2 regions of the Dryocola mayonis genome follow, and region 1 is predicted to be linked to the other one. Evidence: predicted binding sites of a transcription regulator. Region 1 holds the regulator's gene; the other holds the start of a gene.

Region 1 (10,354 bases):
GCCCTTAACATCGGCGCGATAGCCGGCACGCACGGCAAGCCAGGAAAGCGGACGTACTTCTGCCCCTACGCCAACGTACTGCGAGTTTTCTTCGCTTTTAAAACCTTTGGTTTCAGTAAGATCGCCGTCGGCGCTCAGGGTCACAAGATCGTTATGCCAGGCCGCGCCCGCGGTAACCAATGGGCGAATCTGGAAGGTGTCCTTATAGCTGCGCGTCTCGCCGGTCCGCCCGTTCGTGATGCGGATATCTTTAGTATCAATATCGCGCGACACCAGGTTCTGGCCGGTTAATCCCAGCGTCCAGTGTTCGCCTAAGTCTGCCGCCAGGCCAGCATCGACGTTGAAGCCGGTGTCATCATTGCGATAACGGCTGCTGTTCCAGTCGCCGCTGTCGTAGGAATAAATGGAGGTGGTGTAGTTATACAGCCAGGTTTTTTGCAGCTTTGGCGTCACGCCAACGGAAACCGGCACGCCGCCGAAATCAAACTGCTTTGCCATCGCGATACCATAATCGGACACGATAGCCGCGCGGCCGGACGCAGTGGAGTTAAGGTTGCGCGTAATGACATCCGAGCCATTTACCGCGGCGTCTATGGCGACGGCGCCGGCAATCGCGTCGGAACCTTCGATACCGCGCAGATAATCAATATCCCGCTGATCGATAGACGAGCTGACGCGCGCTCGCGCGTAGGCTTTGGTGACAAAAGCCACGGACAGCACGTCGTTTGGAATGCTTACCGCAATCCCTGCCGCCGCTTTAGCCTTCGCCGTTTTCCCGCGTAGGCTTTCCAGCTCGCCCGCTAAATCACCCGCCGCGCCCTGGAACTGGTTTAAAGTACCGACGGGGTTGGTAATAATATCCTGCAGGGTCAGGTCATCAATCACATCTTCGTAGCGATCAACCTTATCGCTGATATCGTCGATTTGATCCTGCAGATTGTCCTTATCGGTAATCTGCGCGCCCACGGATGGCAGAATGACCGTCACCCTGTCTTCTTCCTGCGCCTTTGCCAGCAAAGCGGGGTTAATTAACGCCCCGCTTCCGTAACTGGCGGAAGCCACCCCGGTTCCGCCCATCGCATCGCTACGTGCTTCCGCCCATGTACCAGCCGCGCCGGCGTGATTTGCCACAAACAAAGAAGCGGCGCTAAGCGCCACCAGAGATTTAATTTTTTTCATTTACCGCTCGTCCGTCTGTTAATCAGATGTAATAACTAGCCCCTGCCAGTTAAGACTTAACAGGGGCGGACTATTGCTGTGAATAACGAGCTTAAAAACGGGTTGTTTCACCCATAGGAATCCCGTTTCTATCCATACGGGTTGTGGTTTCATTCTTTCCTTGCAGAGTTATTTATAGTTTACCCCGCGATTTTCGTGAAGGCTGTCCGTCATGAGGGCCAAAAAATTGCGGCGGATGGTCTATCCAGCGGTCCTTACGCGTGGCGGCGTAGCTGGAGTTCATCGGATAATAGATACGATTTTCATCCTTGTTGGCCTCACCAACCACAAGCAGGCGCACCTCGTGTTCGGTGTTGTTAATAAAGGTATGGCAAATACCCGTCCCTGCCGGGAACCCCACGCTCTCGCCCGGTTCCAGCGGATAGAGATGGCCGTTGATCCACACCTGCGGGTGTCCTTCCAGCACGTAAACAAACTCTTCTTCGCTGCTTTCAGCATGCGGATAGGAGGTGCGACGCCCGGGCGGCAGGCGCTCATGGTGTATACCGAGCCGATTCAAACCAAGGCCGCGGGCAAGCGGCGCGCCGATAGCAAACAGCTCGTTACTGTCGGGATAGGTGGAATCATCCGCGCCTTCTAGCTCGCGCCAGTGGCGGATACAGTCTGGTTTTTGCATGACGGCTCCAAAGGGGAATTTTTAAGGTAAAACACTGCCAGTATGGACCAGCATTCGGCGTTTTTGCTGCTTTTATGATAAAGTGAGAGGCTAATCGATCGAGGAATGCTAATGGATACGACGACTTCACAACACGTGTTAGCGCAGGCCGAAAAGCTTTGCGCGCAGCGCAATGTGCGCCTGACGCCCCAGCGTCTGGAAGTGCTGCGTCTGATGACATTACAGACCGGCGCCATCAGCGCTTACGATCTGTTAGATTTGCTGCGCGTCAGCGAACCGCAGGCTAAACCGCCCACCGTCTATCGCGCGCTGGATTTCCTGCTGGAACAGGGATTCGTTCATCGCGTGGAATCCGCTAACAGCTACGTGCTGTGCAATTTGATCGATCAGCCGACGCACTCTTCGGCGATGTTTATCTGCGAGCGCTGTGGCGTGGTGAAAGAAGAAGTCGCGCAGGGCGTGGAAGACATTATGCATAAGCTGGCCGCAAAAATGGGCTTTGCGTTACGTCATAACGTGATTGAAGCGCATGGTTTGTGTGCGGGCCTGTTCCGAAGTGGAGGCCTGCCGCCATAAGGAAGGTTGCAGCAACCACGATCATTCCGTGCAGATTAAAAAGAAGGTTCGTTAAGGCAGGACGGTACATCCTTGTACCATGGGCAGGGCAGCCTGTAAGTCAGCACAACTGAGGGTTATGCGGGCTACCAGCGGTAATTGTTACGGGTTTCCCAGTCAACAACTTCCTTTTCCGCATCGTCTTTACTCGATCCATAACGTTCCTGGATCTTACCAACCAGCTGATCGCGTTTACCTTCAATGACCGTCATGTCATCGTCCGTCAGCTTGCCCCATTTTTCTTTTACATTACCTTTGAACTGTTTCCAGTTACCGCCGATTTCGTCTTTATTCATGATATTTTCCTTATCGTTCGGTGAAGAATCGTTAAAAGTTAATATCGTCCGGGTGAAGCCAGCGGCTGTCACTCACTATCTGCTGGACGTGATAATAATTGTAGTCAAGAATCCGGCGTCGGAGCGGCAATTAAGAACATTGAACCATTAAGACCGCGCCGGACACGCTGATTTGCAGCAGAATCTAGCGGCAAATCAGCATGCTGAGCGGGGATTAAAGGCGCGTCAACAGTTGTAACTAACTATGACTTTCCGCCTGGAACCATGTGTCGTGTCGCCAGTGGCGGCGCCAGATCCAGCCGAGGGCCAGCCCGCGCAGGGCAAGAAACACCGCTACCGCAAGCCACAGGCCGTGATTGCCAAGAGACGGCACGCTCAGCAGCGTCAGGCCGAAGCCCGCTGCGGCAACGACCATGCTGTTACGCATCTGGGCGCCGCGAGTGGCGCCGATAAACATGCCGTCAAGCAAATAGCACCACACGCCCACCACCGGCAGGACAATCTGCCAGCCTAAATAGCGGTCCGCCTGCTGCCGCAGCTCCGGCAGCGAGGTCAGCATGGCGACGATGTTTTCGCCAAACAGCGCATACGCCACCGCAAAGCCCAGCGCGACCAGCCCGGCCTGGCGGCAGGCCGCCCGCCAGACGTCCAGCAGCTGGCTGCCGTTACGGGCGCCGTAAGCCTGGCCCGAATGCGCCTCAACGGCATAGGCAAAGCCATCCAGCGCATAGGCGGTGAAGGTCAGCAGCGTCATTAAGACGGCGTTAACCGCCACCACTTCGCTGCCCAAACGAGCGCCGAAAATCGTCACCGAGGCAAAGCAGAGCTGCAGCAGCAGCGAACGCAGCATAATGTCTCTGTTTAACGCCAGCAGGCGGCGGATATTCCCGCGCCAGGCGTTTTTCAGCATGGCGAAGTCGATTCCCCGCATGACCAGAACTTTCTTCACCATCATTAAGCCGATGATAAAGGTAGCGTACTCCGCAATCGCCGTTGCCAGCGCGGCGCCCTGCACGTTCATATGCAGGCCCATAACCAGCCACAGATCGAGCAAAATATTCAGCACGTTGCCGACGATCAGCAGGATGACGGGGGCGCGCGCATACTGCACGCCAAGCAGCCAGCCGAGCAGCGCGAGGTTGGCCAGCGAGGCGGGCGCGCTCAGCCAGCGAATCTCAAGAAAACGCCTCGCCTGCGCAAGCACCTGCTCGTTTCCGCCAACGATATTTAGCGCAAGCGTAATCAGCGGGTAACGCAGCACGATAATGGCGATACCGGCAGCCAGCGCCATCAGTAACGGCTGTACCAGAGCACGGGCCAGCGCCGCGGGGTTATTCGCCCCAAAAGCCTGAGCCGTTAAGCCCGTCGTGCTCATGCGTAAAAACAGAAGCAGCATAAAGAGAAAGCTGGTGGCCGTTGCGCCAATCGCCACGCCGCCGAGATACACGGGGCTGTCCAGATGCCCAATAACCGCGGTATCCACCAGCCCGAGCAGGGGAACCGTAATATTGGAGAAGATCATGGGTAACGCGAGGCGCCAGAGCGCTTTATCCGTCGTCGAGAAGAAACGCATAGGGAAATCCGGGACGAGAAAAGAAAGAGGGATAATACGGTGATGCGCGGCAAACGCGCATCACAAAATGCGGGGACGCTAAGCTAAAGCGGTATTAAAGCCAGTCGCCGTTGCGGATAACGCCGACGGCCAGTCCTTCAATACTGAAATTCTGTTCGCGCAGATCGACGACGATAGGGTCGAACTCGCTGTTTTCCGGCAGCAGCTGCACGGTGTTGCCCTGCTGCTTCAGACGTTTTACGGTGACCTCGTCATCAATGCGCGCCACCACGACCTGGCCGTTACGCACGTCCTGGGTTTTATGCACCGCCAGCAGATCGCCATCCAGAATACCGATATCTTTCATGGACATGCCGCTGACGCGCAGCAGGAAGTCCGCGTTCGGTTTAAACAGCGACGGGTCAACCTGATAATGGCCTTCGATATGCTGCTGCGCCAGCAGCGGCTCGCCGGCGGCTACGCGGCCCACCAGCGGAATACCGGTTTCTTCTTCAACCAGAAGACGAATGCCGCGGGACGCGCCGGAAACAATCTCGATAACGCCTTTACGGGCCAGCGCCTTGAGATGCTCTTCCGCAGCGTTGGGAGAACGGAACCCCAGACGTTGAGCAATCTCGGCACGCGTCGGCGGCATGCCGGTCTGGCTGATGTGATCCCGAATAAGATCAAACACCTCTTGCTGTCTGGTAGTTAAAGCTTTCATTCCGCCCCCTGGGTGTTTATACAGTTATGCTGTGAGTATATACAGTCAAAGGTGAATTTGAAACCACAAATTGAGCAAAAAACCAGGGACTTATCATAATCCGGAATGGCTCTCGCAAATTAGCGCAAATGTGGCCACAGCAGCGTGCCCCAGGTGGCTACGGCAAGGATAATGGCGATCAGCACGGCGGCCGAGCCCATATCCTTCGCGCGGCCTGAAAGCTCGTGGTAATCCGTACCGACGCGGTCAACCAAAGCTTCGATGGCGCTGTTAAGAATTTCGACAATCATGACCAGCACCACGGAGCCGATAAGCAGAATGCGGGTGATGGCGTCAACGTCCAGCCCGCAGGCGACGGCGATGGCGATAACCGCGGCAACGCCTTCCTGGCGGAAGGCGGCTTCGTTAATCCAGGCGGCGCGCAGCCCTTTCCAGGAGTAACCGGCGGCTTTGATAATACGTGTAAATCCAGCGGTGTTATTCGCCATTTCGGGAAACCTTTTTAAAATAAAAGCGTCAATGCTTATCAGCACCCAGCAGCCTTCGCGTTTCTGCCAGCGATCGGGCAATCTGAAGGATGATGGGTAAAATCGCAACGCCACAGAAATCTTATGCAGTTTCTGATATTCTTGCGGCGAATTTGCATTATTAACCTGAGGCTTTACATCGTTTATGTCAGGCTGGCCAAGAATTTACTACAAATTACTTAATTTACCATTAGGCGTTCTGGTAAAGAGCAAGTCCATACCGGCAGATCCGCAGGCCGAGCTGGGCCTGGATACCACACGCCCTATTATGTACGTTCTGCCTTATAACTCTAAGGCGGACCTGTTGACGCTGCGCGCGCAATGCCTTGCACACGATCTGCCCGACCCGCTCGAACCGCTGGAGATAGACGGGGCGATTTTGCCGCGCTATGTCTTTATCCACAGCGGCCCGCGGGTCTTCACTTATTACACGCCGAAAGAAGAGTCGATCAAACTCTTCCACGACTACCTCGACCTGCACCGCAGCAATCCAAACCTGGATGTGCAGATGGTGCCGGTTTCGGTGATGTTTGGCCGCTCTCCGGGACGCGAAAAAGGCGACATCAACCCGCCGCTGCGTATGCTGAACGGCATACAGAAATTCTTCGCGGTTTCCTGGCTTGGCCGCGACAGCTTCGTGCGTTTTTCCGCGCCCGTCTCCTTGCGCAGAATGGCCACCGAACACGGCACCGACAAGCGCATCGCGCAGAAACTGGCCCGCGTGGCGCGTATGCACTTTGCCCGTCAGCGTTTAGCCACGATTGGCCCGCGTCTGCCGGTACGTCAGGATCTGTTTAACAAGCTTCTGGCCTCCAAGGCTATTGCCCGCGCCGTGGAAGACGAAGCGCGCAGCAAGAAAATCTCCCATGAAAAAGCCCAGCAGAACGCCGTTGCGCTAATGGAAGAGATTGCGGCGAACTTCTCTTACGAAGCTATTCGTCTGACGGATCGCGTGCTGGGGCTGACGTGGAACCGCCTGTATCAGGGCATCAACGTGCACAACGCCGAACGCGTGCGCCAGCTGGCTCACGACGGCCATGAAATCGTTTATGTGCCCTGCCACCGCAGCCATATGGACTACATGCTGCTGTCCTACGTGCTGTATCACCAGGGGCTGGTGCCGCCGCATATCGCCGCGGGCATTAACCTGAACTTCTGGCCGGCAGGCCCGATTTTCCGCCGCCTGGGCGCGTTCTTTATTCGCCGCACCTTTAAGGGCAGCAAGCTCTACTCTACCGTATTCCGCGAGTACCTCGGCGAGCTGTTCAGCCGCGGCTATTCCGTGGAGTATTTTGTCGAAGGCGGACGCTCGCGAACCGGCCGTTTGCTGGATCCAAAAACCGGCACGCTGTCGATGACTATCCAGGCGATGCTGCGCGGCGGCACGCGTCCGATTACGCTGGTGCCGATTTACATCGGCTACGAGCACGTAATGGAAGTGGGCACCTACGCCAAAGAGCTGCGCGGGGCGACTAAAGAGAAAGAAGGCTTTATGTCGATGCTGCGGGGCTTAAGCAAGCTGCGTAACCTTGGACAGGGCTATGTTAACTTCGGCGAACCTATGCCGCTGATGACCTTCCTTAACCAGCGCGTACCGGAATGGCGCGAGGCTATCGACCCCATCGAAGCCGTGCGTCCGGCGTGGCTTACGCCAACGGTGAATGAAATCGCCGCCGAGCTGATGGTGCGTATCAACAACGCAGGGGCGGCAAACGCCATGAACCTGTGCTGCACCGCGCTGCTGGCTTCGCGCCAGCGTTCTCTGACCCGCGAACAGCTGACGGAACAGCTCGACTGTTATCTCAACCTGTTGCGCAATGTGCCGTATTCGCCGGATGCCACCGCGCCGGAGCAGAACGCAGACGCGCTCATTGAGCACGCGCTGCAGATGAATAAGTTCGAAGTGGAAAAAGACACCATCGGCGACATCATCATCCTGCCGCGCGAGCAGGCCGTGCTGATGACCTACTACCGCAACAACATCATGCATATGCTGGTGCTGCCTTCGCTGCTGGCGGCGATCATTACCCAGCATCGCCATATCAACCGCGCCGAACTGCTGCGCCAGGTGGAAGTGCTTTATCCGATGCTGAAGGCGGAGCTGTTCCTGCGCTGGGGTAAAGAAGAGCTTGCCGCAGAAATCGACGCGCTGATTAACGAGATGGCGCGCCAGGGCCTGATGACGGTAAGCGGCGAAGAGGTGCAGATTAACCCAGCGCGTTCCCGCACCCTGCAGCTTTTGGCCGCGGGCGTGCGCGAGACGCTGCAGCGTTACGCCATCACCTTCTGGCTGCTGAGCGCCAATCCCTCCATCAATCGCGGCACGCTTGAACGCGAGAGCCGTACCGTGGCCCAGCGTTTGTCTATGCTGCACGGCATCAACGCGCCGGAGTTCTTCGACAAGGCGGTCTTCACCTCGCTGGTGCTGACGCTGCGCGATGAAGGCTATATCAGCGATACCGGTGACGCAGAGCCAACCGAGACGATGAGGGTCTACCAGATGCTGGCGGATCTGATTACCTCAGACGTGCGCCTGACCATTGAAAGCGCGACGACGCAGATAGCGGTGGAATCAGTGGAGTAAAAGAAAACAGGCGGGGAAACCCGCCTGTTTTTTTATGGCCGTCAAAAGCGCATTAAGCTTGATGCCAGGCCGATAAACAGCACCAGCCCAACGTAGTTATTATTGAGGAAGGCTTTAAAGCAGGCGTCGCGATCGCGGCCGGCGATCAGCCTTTGTTGATAAATAAACAGCGCGCCCGCAAGACCGATGGCGCAATAAAACGCCCCGCCCAGCCCGTTCAACCAGCCAATCAGCGCCATTAGCGCCATGACCACCACCTGCAAAATACCGATGATCAGCTTGTCATAGCGGCCAAAGAGGATGGCGGTGGATTTAATGCCGATCTTAAGGTCGTCATCCCTGTCGACCATGGCGTACTGGGTGTCATAGGCTACCGCCCAGCAGATATTGGCAAGGAACATCAGCCAGCAGCTTAGCGGCACGCTTTCGCTTACGGCCGCGAACGCCATCGGAATGGACCAGCCAAACGCGGCGCCCAGCACCACCTGCGGCAGATGCGTGTAGCGTTTCATAAACGGATACGTCCAGGCCAGCGCAAGCGCCGCTACCGACAGCAGGATGGTCATGGTGTTTAGCATCAGCACCAGCAAGAACGAGAGCAGCACCAGCAGGACAAAAAGAACGCGGGCCTCTTTCTCGTTTACCGCTCCGCTTGGCAAAGGGCGGTGGGCCGTGCGTTTTACGTGGCCGTCGAATTTACGATCGGCATAGTCGTTTACCACGCAGCCGGCGGCGCGCATCATCCAGACGCCAGCGATAAATATCGCCAGAATCTTCAGCGGCGGCACGCCGGGCGTCGCCAGCCACAGGGCCCACAGCGTCGGCCAGAGCAGTAAAAGCGATCCGATAGGCTTATCCAGCCGCATCAGGCGCATATACGCCTGGAACTTTCCTTGTGGCAGACTCGACTCCATTATTTTTCCTCTTCGTAAAACGGAGATGCGGGCAGAAACAGTTCCGTGAGCAACAAAGGCTTATCGGACAGTCTCAGGCGGGAACGACGCCCCCACAGCTCCGCGCTGCGGCCAATCTGAATAAAATCGCGTGTCAGGGTAGACGAACTAAAAAGGTAGCGCCCAAGCGGCGTGGTTCCCAGCTTCTGTAAAGCCAACTCGGGGCCGTCGAGCGTGGTTTCAGGCACGACGGTGCGGCCGACAAGCCAGGGCACGCCGTCGCCGCATAACACTATTTCACGTAACCAGTAGCGCTGCGCCGGGGGAAGCAGCTCAGCTTCGGGCAGCTGCTCGTTAGCGGCCACAAAGCCTTCGCGTAGGATGTCGACCGTGACCCGCGAGCAGTGCTGTTCAAAGCGCTTCGTCATTGAGTCTTCAAGCAAAAGCCAGTCGAGAAAAGCGGCGCTTAACCCATCAGGGATTTCAGCGAAGAAACTCAGGGCGCGCAGTTGCGATAGCGCCTCAGGCATGGGGAATTCTCCGATACATAACTTAGGGTCATTGTAACGCAGAATGGGTACAACGTGGCAGGCAAAGCGCAACAATGGCGCAACATAGCGGGGCGTGAATAAAAAAAGGGTGCACCACGAGGGCGCACCAATCTTACAAGCATCAGCACTGTGGGGAAACTGTCACCCCTTGCCTTTTACACTGCTGATAAAAGTTTTACGGGCGGAGGTAGAACCCAGACGCTCGGCTTCATTCAGCAGTTTCAGGGCCTTATCGACATCCCCTTTATCCACGGCTTGCTTGATGGCCTGGTTATAGTAGCTTTCCGTGTCGTTCAGAATAGGTTCGCTTTTCTCGGCCGGCGCGGCGGCCGGCGCCGCGTAGGTAGCAGCCGGTGCCGGAGCGGCATAGGCCGTTGCCGGAGCGGCGGTGTTGCCCACGGTAACCGGGTCCGGACCTGAAGAGCCAAAGAGCGGGCCGACTAAAATGCTGGAGCCGGACGAGGTCGAAGCGCGCAGTTTCAGCGTGCCCGTTGTGCCATGGGTGGCAATCGGATCGGGAATGTCAGGGATCGCATTACCGTTTCCTTTGGCGTACGCCTTGGCTGGATCGACCATCGTGGTGGTCTGTTGCGTGTCTTTACTGGTGGTGAAGACCAGTAAATAGAGTTTTTGCTGTCCCAGCGCAGGCGTTAGCTTAAATGTTCCTTCCAGACGGTTATCCGACATGACGCCGGGCTCCTGGTAGGTGAAGAAGCTGCTGGGGAAGTACGCCGCCGGCTTGAGGTTCTGATCGAGA
Region 2 (10,354 bases), 1.9 Mb from region 1:
CGGGTAACTGCGGGCCTTCAGCGCCAAACAGTTCGCCACGACCAGAGGCAAGAAGATCTTCTTTTGTATAGGATTCGCGTTTATCTACCATGTCTACAGTAAGCCTTTTTATAATGAAGCACGCAGGTTAGCTAACACGTGTACGCTCAACAAGTCCGATCAGTTGTGGTTGAACCAGTTGAGCCAGCGCAGCGGCCACGGATAGCGGTGCCGAATGTCCTGTGCGCTGGCCTGAGCGATTCGCTCCTGCACCACGCGCATCAGGGTATTTTGCCCTTCGCCATCCCATGGCAGGTTTGTTAATAAGGGTAGCGCATCAGCCACTTCGTCAATGGCCCAGATGGAGAATTGACCCTGTTCAACCGCGTTTAAAACGTCCTGGTGCAGACACAGGTGACGAATATTGGCAGCGGGAATGATGACGCCCTGCTGGCCGGTTAATTCGCGCTGCTGGCAAATCCTGAAGAAACCTTCAATTTTCTCATTCAGCCCGCCCACGGGCTGCACCCGACCAAACTGGTCGACGGAGCCGGTCACCGCGATATGCTGGTAAATAGGAACGTTTGCAAGGGCGCTTATCAATGCGCACAGCTCGGCCATAGAGGCGCTGTCGCCATCCACTTCGCTGTACGATTGTTCAAAGGTTATCGAGGCTGAGAAAGGAATTTGCTGTTCAAGCTGAAGCTCGGACATCAAAAACGCCTGCATAATCATCATGCCCTTGGCGTGAATATTGCCGCCCAGCTCCGCTTTACGCTCAACGTCGGTAAACTCGCCGTCGCCGACATGCACCACGCAGCTGATGCGCGAAGGTTCACCAAAGGCGCGCGGATGGCCGGGGAATTCAATAACCGACAGCGCGTTGATTTGCCCGACCATCTCGCCTTCGGTTTCAATCAGGATCTGCTCAAGCAGGATTTCATCCTGCATGCGTTCAGCAAGGAAGCCTTCGCGCCACTCGCGCTGTATCAGCATCTGTGAAAGCTGCTCGCCGCTGAAGGTCTCTTCCTCAGTAAAGGCGGCGACTTCACGCAGCTGGCGGGTTAACCATAGCGGACACAGCGGCAGGGTTTCCTGATCGCCCGTGTAGCGAACGGCTTCCCGCATCAGAACCGGCCAGGCATCCTGCGCCGGGGAAGGCAGATTCTTCGCTTTCGCCACGGCATGAATCCACTGGCACCACAGAGCCATGTCATCAGCAGAGGCAATCTGAACGTTTTCTTCAAATTCGCTGTAGATGGCCTGCGAGGCCAGCTCGGGCTCCATATCCTGGAAGTCCGCCAGCGACTCACGCTCGCCAACCAGAATCAGCTTTACGTTCAGCGGCAGGGAAGGAATGCTCACCGGCAGCGGGCGAGACTCATCAGGTGAAATCCAGTCAAAACGTCCCTGGGTCACCATCTGCTTCAGACGTAGCCACAGCAGGGGCTGAGCCAGCACGCTTCGCAAAGAGAGCACCAGCACGCCGCCGTTTGCCCGGTGTATTGCACCAGGCGTCAGGCTGATTTCGCCTGCGAACTGGCGTACACAGCCAAACAGCTGTTCGGTTTCGACCCAGTCAGCAACGATGACCTCACCCTTGCCCGTAAAAGAGCCATCGCTTTCTTCGGCAGGGCGCAGCGTTACCCGATTGCCTTCGATAAGGTAATGCCCGCCGGCCAGCGTTTCGGCTGGCTGCCACACTTCGTCGGCGGCAGCGGCTATTAAATTAAGGTATTCGGTCTCTTCAGCGGCTTTTACCAGCATCAGGTCGGCCGAGGCTACCGGTTGGCTCAGTTGTTCCAGCCCGTAGAACAGGCGTGACTGGACGGCAGAGAAGGGCGCAGAGTCGGTGTCATAAGGCTGCGCAAAAATTTCCTGATAACTCTCGGTATCCGGAACCAGGGCACGCCATTCAAGTCGATTAGTCGTCAAAGTCGCTATTTATTAATCAGATGTCAAAGGCGCGATTATACAAGAATAGGCCGGGCAGCACACGGTTAATGCTCGATAACAAGTTTATCCCGCTCACAGCTTTAATTTTTCAGATGAGCGAAAGCGGTAAAAACTGTTATCCTGAACAAAGTTACACGGTCACACTGGGATCGCGATGAAATATCAACAGTTAGAAAATCTCGAGAGCGGCTGGAAGTGGAAGTATCTGGTGAAAAAACACCGTGAAGGCGAGCTGATTACCAGATATATCGAAGCCAGCGCGGCGAAAGAGGCGGTAGATGCGCTGCTGAGCCTGGAAAACGAACCTGTACAGGTGTCGGGCTGGATTGAGCAGCATATGAACCCGGTGCTTCATAATCGCATGAAGCAAACTATACGTGCCCGCCGTAAACGCCATTTTAATGCGGAACATCAGCATACCCGCAAGAAATCAATCGATCTGGAATACCTGGTCTGGCAAAGGCTGGCGGGGCTTGCCCAGCGTCGCGGCTGTACCCTTTCAGAAACCATAGTGCAGCTGATTGAAGATGCCGAGCGTAAAGAAAAATACGCCAGCCAGATGTCGAACCTTAAGCAGGATCTGCAGGCCTTGCTGGGCAAGGAGTAAATGTCCCTGCATGACGGTCACGATTTTTGCTTTTTTTAGACAATAAAAAACCCCGCCGAAGCGGGGTTTTTTTATAACGGTAACTTATGCCGCAGGCTGAGTTACAACGTCTTTGATACCTTTAACTTCGATCTCTACGCGACGATCTGGAGCCAGGCAATCAATCAGTTTAGCTTTAGGAGCTACGTTATCACAGGTGTTGCCAGTGACCGGGTTAGATTCGCCCATACCGCGTGGGGAGATCTTGTTAGCCGGGATACCTTTAGAAACCAGGTAATCAACAACAGACTGTGCGCGTTTTTCAGACAGTTTCTGGTTGTACTGGTCGGAACCGATACGGTCGGTGAAGCCCAGAACGACAACAGAACCATCTTTCGGATCCAGGTTGCTCAGCTGGGTGTACAGCTGATCCAGTGCCTGCTGACCTTCCGGTTTCAGAGTAGATTTGTTGAAGTTGAACAGTACGTCAGACTTCAGAGTGAAGTGCTTGGTCTGTACTTCTGGTGCTGGAGCCGGAGCCGGAGCTACAACTGGAGCTGGCGCTTCGGACTGGCCGAAACGGTAAGAAACACCCAGGCTCAGCATGCCGTTGTCTGGACGAGTACCAACGGTTTCAGCATCACCGATGTTGTTAACCCACTGGTATTCCAGACGGGTAGCGATGTCGCGGGTAACTGCCCACTCAACGCCGCCTGCGAATACTGGAGAAACGCCAGTGTCGTGGTCTTTCAGACGACCGCCAGCACCGTTGTCATAAGCTGCTTTGGAGTCTGCACGCCAAACCATACCACCCAGACGAGTGTAAACGTCCAGATCGTCAGCTACTGGGTAGCTCAGTTTGGTGGTCAGCTGAACGCCTTGAGCTTTGAATGCGCCGTTGTTTGTGTCGCCTTTGTAAGGCATACGACCTAACCAGTCGTAACCCATTTCAAAACCAACGTACGGGTTAACCTGATAACCACCGAAGGCACCTGCGCCCAGCTGGCTTTCGTGGGTAGGGCCATTGCCGATACCGCCGTCGTAACCGTTACCGTAGAAACCAGTATCATGGAACTGAGACCAGCCCAGTTTACCACCGGCATACCAGGTATTATCTTTCGGTGCGGCCTGCGCTACGGTAGCGAAGCCAGCCAGTGCCACTGCAATCGCGATAGCTGTCTTTTTCATTTTTTGCGCCTCATTATCATCCAAATAGGCCATGAGCCTTAAACATCGTCAAAGCCCAGGGTTAAATCCTTCGCCCGGGTTAACGCTCAATTGTTACTCTACCGATCAGTCGGTGTTATGAAGAGCAACCCTGGCGAGCTAAAGTCTACAACGTAGTTGAAAACTTACAAGTGTGAACTCTGTCAGGCATATGAAAAAAAACGACTTGCATACATATTTAGTAACAGATTCGGCTGTATTTCAACCACGCCGTTTCGCTCAGAATGGCGTCAGAAGCGGCTTGCGAGGGGGATTCGCGATAAATGACAAGGCGTTGTAAATTTCGAAGAAAAAATGCCAGGATTTATCTTAAATTTACTTAATGATACAAACTAGAATGAATTTTTAGCCCTGTCCGTGGTCTGCAACCGGATCCTGGCGCTCTGACCGGACGCATAATAAACCCGATCGCGTTGCCTTTTTCGGCTGCGTTTGACAGGCGAAAATACTCCTCATCGGTCATGTCTTCAGATAACCAACCGATAACAACGCTGTAATTTCCTGTCTGCAATGCTTTTACCATAGCATCAACGGTAAAAAGTGGATCTAACTGGCTCACCTGCATCACTTTAGTGAGCGGCAACCCTGATGCCTGCACCCACTGGCGGCTTAATTTCTGCTGCGGGGTAAGCCATAGCTGCCAGCGAGACTGCTGACCAAGCTGTTGCAGCAAAGGCAGCAGCACTAGCTGCGTCATCCACGGCTGGTCTTCGCTGTAAACCACTTCACTGATCACGCCTGTGACATCGTTTCCTGCAAAGGTTTCCGCAGAAGTAAGCGCAACGGATGAACGGTTGGCAATAGGGGTACGATAGTTCGGTGTGTGCATAGCGAGTCCCGCCTGATGGGTTACTGTATGTTTATACAGTAATGCCTGTGCGAGCAAAGATCAATCTAAATTTCTGAAAGCAACTCGCAAATTTTTCACGTAATTCGCGGAATTATTAAATTGTGATTGCAGCCGGCAATCAGGTTACTTATTGTTCTGTTACCGGAACCGGTAAATAATAAAGCCGGTGTTTAATTCATGATAATCAAGGACTTGTTCATGAAATTTAAATCATATAACAGGATTTATCAATCTAAGGAATACCTCGCTCCCCTGGGGGATATCCACTATCGATCGCAGTTCGGCGGCTATAGCCTGGCTATTGACGAGATAGTCTTCGCCATGGTGGCGGAAGGAGAGCTCTACCTGCGTGCCTGCGAGGAAAGCGAAACGTATTTCGTCAATAAAGCCGCTCCGTCGCTTATTTTCAACAAGCGCGGAAGACCCATCGTTCTTAACTACTATCAGGTAGATGAACAGCTCTGGCAGGATCGGGACAAGCTGCTGCAGCTTTCCTCCTGCGCGCTTATGAATGCCCGCCGTGAGAAATCCGTCCGCAAAACCCAAAGGCGGCTTAAGGATCTGCCCAATCTTTCGGTCAATCTTGAGATATGGCTGTGGGAGGCCGGCATTGCGGATTTACGCACCCTGCAGGCTTACGGCGCCAGGCGTTCATGGATAAAACTGCGCGGTGTCAAAAAATTCGTCGGCGTGAAAATTCTCCTCGCCCTGGCCGGCGCTATCTCAGGCATTCATGAAGCAGCGCTCCCGGCGGTGACGCGCCAGGAGCTGTTGGACTGGTATCAGCGCTATGAGCAGCGCCACAGGCGTTAATCGCTATGCGCGGCTATATGCTGCTGTAGACGCGATATTTCCGGCAGCAGGGAAACCAGCAGCCCAATTTGCTGAAGCACCAGCGGTTCCTTAGTGTCAGGGCAAGGGTCGATTTGAGTAATCCTTTCCGACAGCCCCTGAAGCGCCTGCTGTACCCGCTGTTCATCGGCGGGCAGGTGATGAAGCGCATCGTCAACGTAACAGACAGCATCATCCAGCAGCAGCAGGATCTCGTTATTAGCGAGCTTTTCACGATGCGCGCCCAGCGCTGACACATAGCTGTTAAAAGTATGGTTCAGGCAGAGCAAACGAAACGCCGTCTCGCGGGTTTCAGGCGAGACGCGGGGCTCGGAAGACATATTGGAAACCACCGAGGCCAGCTCGGCGTCCCGATTGTGGGCGTCACGGCGAGCAATACGATATTCGAGGCGGTTATCGCGTCCCTGATGATACTGCTCAAGGATAGCGTCCAGATAACGGCAGTTGGCGTTGAAGGCTCGCTCAACGACCAGAGAAAGGCGGCGAAAACGCCAGTCTGGCCAGATAAAGCTTACCGCGGCCCATGCTATCGCGCAGCCTAGCAGCGTATCTATGACGCGTGGAAACGCGACTTCAAAGCCTTCGCCGAGCAAATTGAAACACAGCAGCACGAGCAGGGTGATAAACATGGTGGCGTGCGCGTACTGAACGTTACGAAAGGCGAAGAACAGAACGCCGGTAATCACAATCAGAATCAGCTGCCCTTCCAGCGAAGGCACAAACCACAAAATAGGCAGGCCTATCGCCACGCCGACAAGGGTGCCGACAATACGTAAAGCCAGCCGCCTGCGGGTGGCATTGTAGTTGGGCTGGCAGACAAACAGGCTGGTTAGCAAAATCCAGTAGCCGTGCTGCAGTCCCGTAAGCTGAATAAAAGCGTAGCCCACGCAAAGCACCAGCGACATGCGAACGGCATGGCGGAACAGCGCGGATTCAGGCGTCAGGTTGCGGGTAAGGCGCAGCCAGATATCGCCGAAACCCGTAAGCTTATCGTCGGCAAGACGGTTCTCGATATCGTTGTGTGGGGCGGCCAGAGCCTGCTCGGATTCGATTGTGGCAAGCTGCGCATCAATAGCGCGCAGGTTACTCATCAGATAGCCCAGCGCCTTCATTTCGCTGCCCGCAGGATCCGTTTTATTGACCCGCGCAATGGCCGCATCAAGATGGGTAAAGGCCCTTTCAAATCTGGGATCGTGCTGGTAGGGCACCCGCAGCAGCACGGAACGTGACAGCTGCTGGCATGCCTGCGACTGCAGGGTCAGCAGGCGCTGGAAGCGAAACATAATGTCGCTGTAGCGGAATTTATCCCGCAGGGCCTGATACTGAATATGGGAAGAGCTGGCCCGCTCGTGGATATCCTGCGCGACAAAGTAGTAGTGCAGGGTGCGCCGGGTGCCGCGCTGTCCGCGATCGCCGCGCAAGCGGGTTAACAAAGACGCTTTCGTCTGGTTCAGCGTAGTCACCAGCTGGCTGTTAGACATCGCCAGCTCCAGCATGGGCGCCTGGCTTTCCTCTTCGATATCCGGATCAAACAGCGTCGCTTTGATTTCCAGATAATGCGCCAGGTGCTCATAGCAGCGGGCCAGATTGTCCTGCAAGGGACGGATCGGGAAGATAAGATGCCCGGCGAGCGTGAGCAGGTTGTACCAAACCGCTCCCGCCAGCAGGAGCAGCGGCTGCTGATACCAGTGTGCGTACAAAGAAATGCCGAGCATGGTGTAAATAGCGATCAGCAGCGCGCCGAAGGCTATGGTTGCGTAGCGCTGACCCAGCCCGCCCAGCAGAATAAAACCGCTGGTAGAAAGCATCAGCCCCAGCGTGAACAGCCATGGCCAGGGGAACAGCAGCTCGACGGAGGCGGAAGCAATAAAAAAGCTGACCAGCGTAATCAGCAGGTTTCGCAAACGCCCGGTCAGCCGATCGTCCAAATCCGCCAGCGCCGCCGCAACCACCCCCAGCGTCAACGGAATAGTCAGTTTGACCTCTCCGAGCCACCAGGGCAGGGCGGCCGTGCCGGTCAGGGCGATAAAAATGCGTAAGTTGTAAAGCCAGGCGCTGTTCCACGTGTAGCGGCGCAGTAAGGGACTAAGCATTAGCTCGCAATTTCCTGTGCGTTATTGAAAACGGCGCTGCGCATTGGCGGTACGCGCCGCCCGTGCCGTTTCAACCGAGACGACGCGGCGACCAACCGGCCACAGGGCAATGGCGGCGATTTTAAAATTCGCAATGCCCACCGGAATACCGATGAGGGTGATGCACTGAGCGATACCGGTGAGAATGTGCATCACGCAAAGCCACCAGCCGAAGAAAATCAGCCAGAAAATGTTCAGCAGGGTGCCGCCGGTATTCATGATCGCGCTTTTACCCTGCGGGTTGAGCTCATCGACATGAATAGCTTCGTTGCCGTACGGCACGAAGGAAAGCCGGGTTATCTCCCAGCAGGAACGAGTCAGCGGGAGCGTGAAAATAAAAATAATACTGACGAGAGTAGCCAGTAGCCAGGACAGAGTTGTCAGGAAACCACCCAGTACAAAGTTCAACACATTAAGGACCGTACGCATAAGCACTCTTCGTTGGTAAAAGTCATGAAATAAATAACCACAGCAATTGTAACGCGTTTTTAGTCTGGAGCGTCATTCCTTCGACGGGTAAACTTAGCGGCAACTTCTTTACTTGAGCAGACAAAGCGTAATGGAACTCAAAGCGACCTCCCTTGGCAAACATCTGGCACAGCATCCTTACAACCGCGTGAAATTACTCAGCGCGGGCGTGGAGGTAAAGGGCGATCGTCATGAATACCTTATTCCATTTAATCAACTGGTCGCGATCAATATCAAGCGCGGGCTGGTCTGGGGGGAGCTGGAATTTGTCCTGCCAGACGATAAGGTTGTGCGCCTGCACGGTACGGAATGGGGGGAAACCCAGCGCTTTTATCATCATCTGGACACGCTGTGGCGCACATGGAGCGTCGAGATGAGCGAAGTTGCCGCCCGGGTGCTTGATGAGCAGTATGCTGAAATCATCCGGCGCACCCGGCAGGAAAAATGGTTCAGGCGCAGCGATATGGAAGCTCTGCAGCAGAATGTCAAAGCCGCTTTTGCGGCCCTGCCTGTGCCCCAGGCAAGGCTTGAGGCGTTTGATAACTGCCGCGAGGCGTGGCTTAACTGCAAGGCGTGGCTGGAGCAGGGCGAGAGCCGCCGCGACGAACGCAACGCCGCCTATACCGAGCGCATGCTGGAAAAGTATGCCGATTTTTTCCAGCAGGTAGAAACCTCTCCTCTCAACCCTTCCCAGGCGCGCGCCGTGGTAAACGGCGAGGATTCATTACTGGTGCTGGCAGGCGCCGGGAGCGGCAAAACCTCCGTGCTGGTGGCCCGCGCAGGCTGGTTGCTACAGCGGGGCGAGGCGACGGAAGACCAAATTCTGCTGCTGGCGTTTGGGCGCCAGGCCGCGCAGGAAATGGATCGGCGAATTGCTGAACGCCTGCACACGGATGCCATAACCGCACGTACTTTTCATGCGCTTGCGCTGCATATAATTCAGCAGGGCGGCCGCAAAGCGCCGCGCATCAGCGAGCTGGAGTCAGATACTGCCGCAAGGCATCAGCTTTTAATCGAAAGCTGGCGGCAGCAGTGCCGCGAGAAAAAGGCCCAGGCGAAAGGGTGGCGGGAATGGCTAAGGGATGAGCTGGAATGGGAGGTGCCGGAAGGCGAATACTGGCTCGATGAGCGTCTGAGCAAACGCCTCGCCGGCAGGCTTGACCGCTGGTTAGGACTCATACGTATGCACGGCGGCTCCCAGGCGGACATGATCTCTGCCTGCGCGGAGGAAATACGTCCTCTGTTTTCAAAGCGCGTTAAGCTGATGGCGCCTTTATTGAAAGCCTGGAAAAGCGCGCTTAAAGCTGAAGAGGCGGTAGACTTCTCCGGCCTGATTCATCAGGCGGTTAACGTGCTGGAAAAAGGGCGTTTTATCAGCCCGTGGAAGCACATTCTGGTAGACGAGTTCCAGGATATCTCCCCGCAGCGCGCGGCATTGCTGGCGGCGCTGCGTCGGCAGAACTCGCATACATCTTTATACGCGGTGGGGGATGACTGGCAGGCCATCTACCGTTTCAGCGGCGCGGAAATGGCGCTTACTACGGCCTTTGCGCACCATTTCGGCGAAGGCGACCAGTGCGCGTTAGATACCACCTACCGCTTTAACGATCGCATCGGTGAAGTGGCGAATAAATTCATTCAGCAGAACCCGAACCAGCTCGCCAAGCCTTTAAACAGCCTGACAAAAGGGGATAAAAAGTCGGTTACGCTGCTGGCGGACGACCAGCTCGACAACCTCCTTGATAAGCTCAGCGGCTACGCCAGACCAGAACAGCGCATCCTGGTGCTTGCCCGCTACCATCATCTGCGTCCGGCGAGCCTTGAAAAAGCGGCGACGCGCTGGCCGAAGCTGAATATTGATTTTCTGACCATTCATGCCAGCAAAGGGCAGCAGGCGGACTACGTTATCGTTCTGGGATTGCAGCAGGGCAAAGACGGTTTTCCGGCACAGGCCCGCGAATCGGTGATGGAGCAGGCGCTGCTGCCGGAGCCGGAAGAGTATCAGGATGCGGAGGAACGGCGGCTGCTGTATGTCGCGATGACGCGGGCGCGCCATCGCGTTTGGCTGCTCTTTAACAAAAAAGAGCCTTCTGATTTTGTCGATATTCTGAAACGTCTCGGCGTGCCGGCCGCCGGCCGGCCCTGATTATTTCAGCCTTTCGGCAAGGTAACGCTGATAATCCGGGATAAGGATATCCACATCCTGATTAAAGCCCGGCGACTGGATAATAAAATCCGCGGTGGAGAGATTGGTCGCCACCGGGATATTCCAGACGGTAGCAAGACGCAGCAGGGCCTTCACGT

The links. Region 1 encodes LexA, which represses DNA repair genes until DNA is damaged. Its sites were predicted from a motif close to TNCTGTATGTACATACAGNA; they were not measured.
Region 2: a site for LexA is predicted at 4,599-4,618, ahead of sulA (SOS-induced cell division inhibitor SulA). Genes of this name have one in related genera too.

The regions. Positions count from the first base shown of each region.
Region 1 is NZ_CP150452.1:3,924,712-3,935,065, forward strand. Features, by position in the region: gene traF (conjugal transfer protein TraF) at 1-1,179, opposite strand, end outside; gene WLO32_RS18995 (cupin domain-containing protein) at 1,352-1,855, opposite strand; partial or broken gene zur (zinc uptake transcriptional repressor Zur) at 1,967-2,486, shown strand; gene WLO32_RS19005 (CsbD family protein) at 2,557-2,766, opposite strand; gene dinF (MATE family efflux transporter DinF) at 3,005-4,339, opposite strand; gene lexA (transcriptional repressor LexA) at 4,434-5,042, opposite strand; gene WLO32_RS19020 (diacylglycerol kinase) at 5,162-5,530, opposite strand; gene plsB (glycerol-3-phosphate 1-O-acyltransferase PlsB) at 5,715-8,153, shown strand; gene ubiA (4-hydroxybenzoate octaprenyltransferase) at 8,195-9,067, opposite strand; gene ubiC (chorismate lyase) at 9,067-9,576, opposite strand; gene malM (maltose operon protein MalM) at 9,739-10,354, opposite strand, start outside.
Region 2 is NZ_CP150452.1:1,553,281-1,563,634, forward strand. Features, by position in the region: gene fabA (bifunctional 3-hydroxydecanoyl-ACP dehydratase/trans-2-decenoyl-ACP isomerase) at 1-91, opposite strand, end outside; gene WLO32_RS07480 (AAA family ATPase) at 160-1,914, opposite strand; gene matP (macrodomain Ter protein MatP) at 2,090-2,542, shown strand; gene ompA (porin OmpA) at 2,627-3,709, opposite strand; gene sulA (SOS-induced cell division inhibitor SulA) at 4,068-4,577, opposite strand; gene WLO32_RS07500 (TfoX/Sxy family DNA transformation protein) at 4,797-5,411, shown strand; gene yccS (YccS family putative transporter) at 5,408-7,543, opposite strand; gene WLO32_RS07510 (YccF domain-containing protein) at 7,565-8,011, opposite strand; gene helD (DNA helicase IV) at 8,142-10,196, shown strand; gene mgsA (methylglyoxal synthase) at 10,197-10,354, opposite strand, start outside.